DNA from 4 places in the Bacillus sp. GW821-FHT01G09 genome. Region 4 is predicted to be linked to each of the others. Evidence: predicted binding sites of a transcription regulator. Region 4 holds the regulator's gene; each other region holds the start of a gene.
What was found. Region 4 encodes Rex, which represses fermentation and respiration genes when NADH is low (regulators of the CRP and FNR family bind a similar motif). Its sites were predicted from a motif close to TTGTGAAATATTTCACAA; they were not measured.
Positions count from the first base shown of each region.

Region 1: the regulator Rex is predicted to act here: its motif matches at 1,447-1,464, upstream of AC07VD_RS03295 (nitrate reductase subunit alpha).
Region 2: the regulator Rex is predicted to act here: its motif matches at 1,476-1,493, upstream of AC07VD_RS07235 (helical membrane plugin domain-containing protein).
Region 3: the regulator Rex is predicted to act here: its motif matches at 1,287-1,304, upstream of AC07VD_RS03715 (formate/nitrite transporter family protein).

Region 1 is NZ_JBWKWL010000001.1:661,176-663,381, forward strand. Features, by position in the region: gene AC07VD_RS03295 (nitrate reductase subunit alpha) at 1-1,382, opposite strand, end outside; gene arfM (Crp/Fnr family transcriptional regulator ArfM) at 1,577-2,053, opposite strand; gene AC07VD_RS03305 (YwiC-like family protein) at 2,197-2,206, shown strand, end outside.
Region 2 is NZ_JBWKWL010000002.1:348,917-351,122, reverse strand. Features, by position in the region: gene AC07VD_RS07240 (NAD(P)/FAD-dependent oxidoreductase) at 1-919, opposite strand, end outside; gene AC07VD_RS07235 (helical membrane plugin domain-containing protein) at 959-1,381, opposite strand; gene AC07VD_RS07230 (cupin domain-containing protein) at 1,770-2,206, opposite strand, start outside.
Region 3 is NZ_JBWKWL010000001.1:740,864-743,069, reverse strand. Features, by position in the region: gene sacT (sac operon transcriptional antiterminator SacT) at 1-430, shown strand, start outside; gene AC07VD_RS03715 (formate/nitrite transporter family protein) at 469-1,239, opposite strand; gene scrA (PTS system sucrose transporter subunit IIBC) at 1,541-2,206, shown strand, end outside.
Region 4 is NZ_JBWKWL010000006.1:275,355-277,560, reverse strand. Features, by position in the region: gene moaC (cyclic pyranopterin monophosphate synthase MoaC) at 79-591, shown strand; gene AC07VD_RS19925 (redox-sensing transcriptional repressor Rex) at 588-1,235, shown strand; gene tatAY (sec-independent protein translocase protein TatAY) at 1,257-1,430, shown strand; gene tatC (twin-arginine translocase subunit TatC) at 1,437-2,201, shown strand.

The sequences.
Region 1 (2,206 bases), on a different contig from region 4:
GTTTCTTCACCGTTCAGGTTCATTTTTTTAATAGGAAGATCCCGCTCGAGCACTTTGTTTCCGTCATTTGAAAAATACGGGATGCGCACCGTGCCGATCTCGTCCTCTATTCCCAGAACAGAGAGACGGGGTTCAATCGGTTCCCCGGTTTCTTCATCAATCATGTGCAGGTTCCATTTCTGCTGCCCGTCCCAGCGCGAGCCCATTGTCCCTTGGGGTATGGCAAATGAACTTGTCTGTTCATCCCAAACCGCAGGCTTCCACTGATCATGCTTTGTCTGCCGCCCGATGTCCTTCGCATGCAGAAACCGTCCCGCTGTGTATACGCCATTTTCTTTTGACAGAGTGACGAGAAATGGAAAATCAGTGTATTGCTTCGCGTACTCAATAAAACGTTCAGTTTCTTGGTTCACGTAAAATTCCTGCAGAATAACGTGACCCATCGCCATCGCAAGCGCCCCGTCAGTCCCTTGGCGAATACTCAGCCAGTCATCCGCGAACTTTGAGGATTCCGCAAAATCTGGACTGATCGAAATGACCTTAGCGCCTTTATAGCGGGCCTCCGCCAAAAAATGCGCGTCAGGCGTTCTCGTTAACGGAACGTTGGAGCCCCATGTGATAATATAGCCGGAATTGTACCAATCACTGCTTTCCGGAACGTCCGTCTGGTCACCCCAAATTTGCGGGGATGCTGGAGGAAGATCCGCATACCAGTCATAAAAACTGAGCATAGGGCCTCCGATTAACGACATAAACCGGGAGCCTGATGCGTGGCTGATCATGGACATGGCCGGAATCGGAGAAAAACCGACGTTTCGGTCAGGCCCGTATTTCATCACTGTATACAGCAGAGAGGCTGAAATCAGCTTCAGCACCTCCGGCCATTCAGCGCGCACAAAACCGCCTTTCCCTCTCGCCTGTTTATAGGACTTCGCTTTTTCAGGGTTTTCGACGATCGATTTCCAGGCTTCCAATGGATTTTGATGCGTCTGCAATGCCTCCCGCCACAAATTGATCAGCACACCGCGCACGTATGGATATTTCACACGGAGCGGGCTGTAGATATACCATGAAAAACTGGCCCCCCGCGGGCAGCCTCTCGGTTCAAAATCAGGCATATCCGGGCCTGTTGATGGATAATTCAAATTTTGCCCTTCCCACGTGACAATTCCGTTTTTCACATAAATATTCCAGCTGCAAGACCCTGTACAGTTGACGCCGTGGGTGGAGCGAACGACTTTGTCGTACTGCCATCTGTTTCTGTATACATTCTCCCAATCGCGATCCTCGCGGGTAGTTTGGCTATGTTTATTTGAATGGTGTTCGATAGGAGAGAAATAATTCAATCTCCTAAACAACGGACTCATTTTCTTTTTCTTCATGAGAGTTCACTCCTTCCGAGTCAGGTGATGCTAAGTTCACTATAAACAGAGACAGCGTGTTTCCTTGTGAACTATGTCACACACTCTGCTTTTTTCACAAAATGTTCACACAAAGGAGAAGGAAGGCTGCGTTCAGGCAGGACGCTTGGGTTATTAGCTGCCTTTTATTCAAAGATCAAAAAAACCGGCTCTATTTAAGAACCGGGCTCAGCGTTTTCATCCTGTGATGTATACAGATACCGCAAAAATAATTGATAGGAACAAAAAACATTTTGCTGAAGCATAGCCAAAAAGTTCATTTGCAGCTGCGGATGATAAGACATCATTTTCTTAAATATGTAATATGGGATATTGAGAATCAGAATGTCTGAAGTGGCATTGACTGAGATAAAGGGCGATAAATAAAGCCCGCCTTTTTCATCAATCGGAAACACATCGCCTTTTTCCCACAGCGCAACGGTTTTCGACCCTTCAGGGAGCCTTGTGTCCATAAAACGGACACTGCCTTTTAATACAATATAAACAGATTGAGAATGAAGAAAAGATGGAGACTGATCACATGAGCCGCGGATAAACGTGCCGTTTTTCAGCAAGGTTTCGACAATGGATAGAGGCACTTCATTAAACATAGGAAGTTGTTTCAGAAATAATAAATAGTCACACTGATTCATAGGAAAACCTCCTGTGCTAAGGATAGCTTTAGTGTAGCTCGATCGAGCCTGTACAGCAGTGATGTATTTCACAGCCTGTATGATGAATGTCACTTATCAGGAGGGTGACTGCATTTATAATGAAAGAAAAAAGGAGGATTTCGATGAAGGCGC
Region 2 (2,206 bases), on a different contig from region 4:
ATGGACGGCCGTCTGGTCCGAAGTAAACGGCGCTGTCTCCAGCAACGAATACATCTTCATGAGATGTAGATTGCAGGAAGTCGTTTACAGTCGCGCGTCCGCGGTTCACTTCTAGGCCTGATTCACCGACTAATGGGTTACCTTGTACGCCGCCAGTCCAAACAAATGTGTTGGCAACAACTTTAGATCCGTCTTTCAGATCAATTACGTTTCCTTCTACATTTGTAACAGGAAGACCTGTTAAGAACTCAACGCCGCGTTTTTCAAGGCTTGCAGTCGCACGCTCGATAAGATCATCCGGAAGAACAGGAAGGATTTTCGGACCTGCTTCAACAAGTTTCAATTTGATTTCTTTATGGTCTACGCCGTATTTTTTCGCAAGGTTCGGCATGATGTCAGCAAGCTCACCAACAAGCTCAACACCTGTTAAGCCGCCGCCGCCGATAAGGATTGTTGCATCTGCTTCGTTTTTCGTTTTAGAGTACTCGCGCACACGATCTTCAACATGTTGGAAGACTTTGTTCGCATCAGCAGCAGATTTCAATACCATGCTGTTTTCTTCAAGACCTGGGATGCCGAAGTAAGCCGTTACAGAACCAAGACCTACAACAAGCGCATCGTAAGTTAATGTAGAACCGTCAGCAAGCGCAACTTCTTTTTTATCAACAGAGAAAGAGCTTACTTCCGCAATTTTAAGATCAATGTCTTTGCCTTTGAAAAGTTTTTCTAATGGCATTGCAACCGCTTTTTCAGACACGTTGCCTGCAGCAAGGCGGTGTAATTCCGTAATGATTTGGTGAGTTGGGTATTTGTTTACCACTGTCACGCGTGCTTGTTCTTTTGTGTAATGTTTGCGAACTGTTAGAGCAGAAAGAACTCCGCCATAACCAGCGCCTAGAATGACAATATGTTTTGACATCGTATATCCTCCGTCCTTTATATCAATTTGAATCTGAGATTATTTTTGGTTTTCGCGTTCGTTCATGACTTCAAGGTAGCTGTTAGCAAAACGGAACAGCTTTTGAGCTTGAGGATCTTTCAGCATGCGAAGAAGGCCGAAAAGTCCAATTGTTTCGTTGCTTGCTTCCGCGCGGTCTTTTGCTTCGATCGCAGTCGCAGCTACTTCTTTCGCTGTTTCTTTTACAGGCTCGAGAATTTCAGTGATCGCACCGACTGTGTCGCTCTTTAACACTTCGTCAGTCGCTACAGACTGAGCGAAATCATAAGACTTCGTTAAAATATTCACTAACTCAGTCAGCTTCGGAAGCTGGTCAACTAAAACAGTCAATGATTCTTGAACTTCTGGCTTTAATAGCTGATCAATAAGATCTTGCTGGCTTTGGCTGACAGACGCATTTGTTTGATCGATTGTTTCTGGCATATCCAATTCTCCTTTACTATAAGCAGTTTGCTGATTTTTTTGGAAAGGGTAGTGCCTCTCCCTGTCTCACGCTTTTAAGGCATAAGAATAAGGATTGTGAATTCGTGCACAATCATTTACAAAAATAAATGTTTACTACCCAGTTTTTCATCTTGCCATATTCAGTATTATTTTTATCTAAAAATAAACAATTGAATAAGTCAAAATCCTTTACTCTCTCTGAAAATAGCAAACACAAAAAACTCCAATTCGATTACCTTCTATATGATAACACTTTTTGAACAAAATTTGAACGTGAATTGCTTCGATTATGAAATTAATTTATATGGAGCTCATGTCATATCGTTTCTGCGGCACTAGTTATTGACAATCCAGCAATTTCTCCCCTTCACTTTACCCATATTTCCAATAGAGGCTCTCTTTTTCCTGTGATCGGATCATTCGCCGGCAACGCCGCCTGCTTAATCTGTTTGAGCGCTTCCTCCCGCTCATTCGGCTTCCCCGTCTTCATATCATACTGAACGCCTCCGGGATAGGCGCCAAGGACAGTAAAATCGGGGCTTGAGCTGAGCTTTTTATGTCCGACTCCGGCTGGAATCACGACTGCGTCGCCTGATTTGAAAGGGATGGCAGCCCCTTTTTCTCCCCCAAACTGAATCACAGCTTCTCCCCTAAGGGCAATCAGGACTTCATGCGTATTGCTGTGATAATGATGGTATGGAAAAACACTCCCTGACCAGCTGTTTGACCAGCCATGCCGGGTGACGATCCGCTCTGCCAGTCCGGTGTCCTTAAGCGCGTTTTGATACACCACGAGCGGAAAAT
Region 3 (2,206 bases), on a different contig from region 4:
CGGACATGTAAAAGAGACATTGGGCGTGTCTCTGCCTGAAGATGAAGCGGGTTATATTGCCCTTCACATCCATACGGCGAAGATGGATGCGGAGAGCATGTATTCGGCGCTGAAGCATACGACCATGATCAAAGAAATGATAGAGAAAATAGAACAATACTTTAATCGAAAGGTGGATGAAAACAGCATTTCCTATCAACGCCTTGTCACGCATTTGCGATACGCGGTCAGCCGGTTGGAATCAAATGAAGCGCTCCATCGTATGGACGAGGAGATGCTTTATTTCATCCAAAAAAAGTATTCATTCGCCTATCAATGTGCGCTGGAGCTGGCGGAGTTTTTGAAAAATGAATATCAATTACATTTGCCGGAATCCGAGGCCGGCTATATCACGCTGCATGTCCAGCGTCTTCAAGATCTCTCGGAATAACCGCTTTGACTTGCAGGGAGTGATCTCTGGAAGTTTTTTTATTGATCAGGATTCAGTGTGTAGTACATCCAGCCTATCATAACTATTCCCGCGGTCAGATTGCCGAGCGTAACGGGGATTAAGTTTCTGACTGCTCCCATCAGTGTCACTGTATCAGGGTGCTCGATCAAAAGCGAGATGGCGAATGTGCACATATTGGCAATGCTGTGTTCAAAGCCGGAAATAAAGAAGCAGAAAACGAATAGCATCATGGTAAAAAGCTTTGCTCCTTCCCCTTTGAGAGACATTGGAATGAAAAAGGCGAGGCACACAAGCCAATTGCACAGCATTCCTCTGAAAAACAATTCGGAAGCCGGCGGCTCCATTTTGTGCTCTGCCAAATGAATCAAAAAGGAATGAACAGAAGGCTCCTCAAAAAGTCCCGTCGCGCTGATCAGGATGGCAAACAGAATGGCGCCGATTAAATTGCCGGCATAGCTTGACATCCACAAGTACAGGGTGTTGCGCCAGCTGAGTTTTTTCCGGAGCGCGGTATAGGTGAAATAAAAGGTGTTGCCGGTAAATAAATCTCCGCCTCCGTAAGCAATCAGCAGAATAGCGGCCCCGAAAGTGACAGCGGCTGCCGGAAAGGCAAACGGAGAATCAGCCATAAAGAAATAGCTGCCTGTTTTGCTTGCGGCTGTAATGCCAAAACCAATAAACATACTGGCCAAAATGGACCGAAGCACATAACGGATTTTGCTTGAAGCGAATATGTTTTGTTTTTTCAAAGCATACTGTTCAACCTTTTGCAATGCTTGAGTTTCCATTGTCTTTTCCTGCTTTCTTTCATGATTGAGCATAGTATAGCACGATATTGTGAAGTATTTCACAATTAATTTTTACGAATTTTTGTCTACATGTTTTATCAAACTATTTAACTAAAAAAATAGTTGACGAAAACGCTGTCATGATTTATGATGAAAGCGTATTCTTAATCTGAATAAGCGGGATTGTGACTGGTAAAGCAGGCAAGACCTAAAATTTGCGTAAATGAAAAAGGATCGCTGTATCCTTTATTCGTTGGCGAATTTTAGGTCTTTTTTGTTTAAATAAAAGGGGGAGAAATAGATGGATTACAAAGAGACTGCAAAACGCCTTATTGAGCTTCTCGGAGGGAAAGAAAATATTATCAGCGCGGCTCATTGTGCAACAAGACTGCGTTTAGTGATGAAAGATGAATCAAAGATAGATCAAGCACAAGTAGAAGAGCTTGATGGCGTCAAAGGGGCTTTCAGCAGCTCTGGCCAGTACCAGATCATTTTCGGAACAGGCCTTGTGAATAAAGTATTCGATGCCTTTTCTAAAGAAGCAGATATCGAGCGTGAAGAACACGTAAATCATCAGGATGCGGCAAAAGAAAAGCTGAATCCCGCTGCGAGATTTGCGAAAACGCTTTCTAATATTTTTGTTCCAATCATCCCGGCTATTGTAGCCAGCGGCCTATTAATGGGATTGCTGGGTATGATCAATGCGTTTCATTGGATGAGCAAGGATTCTGCGCTTTTGCAGCTGCTTGATATGTTTTCAAGTGCAGCATTCATTTTCTTGCCGATTCTAATCGGGGTCAGCGCTTCAAAAGAGTTTGGCAGCAATCCATACTTGGGAGCGGTCATCGGGGGAATCATGATTCATCCGAATCTTTTAAATCCATGGGGATTGGCGGAAGCGACACCTGATTACATGCATCTTTTCGGATTTGATATCGCGCTTCTCGGCTACCAGGGAACTGTTATC
Region 4 (2,206 bases):
AAGTCAGCAAACAATACATTGGCCATATAAGACATAGAGAAGAAAATAGTGTATGATCTGTTTAAGGAGCGTTTTAATATGAATGGATTTTCTCATTTTAATGAACAGGGCAGAGCCCAGATGGTGGATATCAGCGAAAAATCTTCGACTGTCCGTACTGCGGCGGCTGTTTCAAGCGTACACATGAAGAATGAAGTGTACGAGAAAATACAAAGTCACGATATCGGCAAAGGAGATGTACTGGCTGTCGCACAGGTGGCAGGCATTATGGCCGCAAAGCAAACGTCGAATATCATTCCGATGTGCCATCCGCTTTCATTGAGCGGGGTAGATATATCGTTTGACTGGAAAATAAAAGAAGCAGAAGTTATACTTCATATAAAAGCACAGGTCAAAACGAAAGGGAGTACAGGTGTGGAAATGGAAGCGCTCACTTCTGCATCGGTGTGCGCTCTTACCGTTTACGATATGTGCAAGGCCCTTGATAAGGGGATGGTCATCGGCCCTACTTTCTTGCTGGAGAAGACAGGCGGGAAAAACGGTGACTTTAAAAGAGAACTATCCGAGTATAATTTGGAGGACCAAAAATGAATAAGGATCAATCAAAAATTCCGCAGGCGACGGCGAAACGGCTGCCGCTTTACTATCGCTTTTTAAAGAATCTGCATGCGTCAGGAAAACAGCGTGTATCATCCGCTGAACTCAGTGATGCCGTAAAGGTTGATTCTGCCACGATTCGGAGGGATTTTTCCTATTTTGGAGCTCTTGGCAAAAAAGGATACGGATATAATGTGGATTATTTGCTGTCTTTTTTCCGGAAAACGCTTGATCAGGATGAGATGACAGACGTCATCTTGATTGGTGTCGGGAACTTGGGAACGGCATTTCTTCACTATAATTTCACAAAAAATAATAACACAAAAATTTCTATGGCTTTTGATATAAATGAGAGTAAAATAGGAACTGAGGTAGGCGGCGTGCCCGTCTATAACCTTGATGACCTTGAACAACACGTAAAAGATGAATCAGTTGCCATTCTTACAGTGCCTGCAGTTGCCGCTCAATCCATTACAGACAGATTGGTCGCATTAGGAATCAAGGGAATCCTTAATTTTACGCCGGCCCGTTTGAATGTGCCGGAACACATTCGAATTCATCATATAGATTTAGCAGTTGAGCTTCAGTCACTTGTTTATTTTTTGAAGCATTACTCAGTTTTAGAGGAAATCGAATAGAGGGAAAGGAGGAGCCCAAATATGCCGATCGGTCCTGGAAGCCTTGCTGTTATCGCAATCGTTGCTCTGATTATCTTCGGTCCCAAAAAGCTGCCTGAATTGGGGAAAGCAGCGGGAGACACACTTCGTGAATTCAAAAACGCTACAAAAGGATTAACGAGTGATGAAGAGGAAAAAAAGAAAGAAGATCAGTAAGTTAGGATGACACGAATGAAAGTGAATCAAATGTCGCTGCTGGAGCATATTGCTGAGCTTCGAAAACGGTTGCTGATTGTAGCGCTGGCGTTTGTCGTTTTCTTTATTGCTGGATTTTTTTTAGCAAAGCCGATTATTGTGTATCTGCAAGAAACAGATGAAGCGAAGCAGCTTACGCTTAACGCGTTTAACCTGACAGACCCGCTTTATGTGTTTATGCAGTTTGCGTTTATCATCGGCATAGTCCTGACCTCGCCGGTTATTCTTTATCAGCTTTGGGCTTTTGTGAGTCCGGGTCTCTATGAGAAAGAGCGCAAAGTAACGCTCAGCTACATTCCGATCTCTATTTTGCTGTTTTTAGCGGGCTTATCTTTTTCATATTATATTTTATTTCCTTTTGTTGTTGATTTTATGAAGCGGATTTCTCAGGACTTGAATGTCAATCAGGTGATCGGAATTAATGAATATTTTCATTTTCTTCTGCAGCTGACGATTCCGTTTGGACTGCTGTTCCAAATGCCGGTCATCCTCATGTTTTTGACCAGGCTCGGAATTGTGACACCGATGTTCTTGGCGAAAATCAGAAAGTATGCGTATTTTACGCTGCTGGTGATCGCAGCCCTGATTACACCGCCTGAGCTTCTGTCCCATATGATGGTCACAGTCCCGCTTTTGATTTTATATGAAATCAGTATCCTTATATCGAAGGCCGCTTATCGGAAAGCACAGAAAAGCAGTGCTGCCGATCAGGACGTGTCTTTGGGGCAATAATAAAA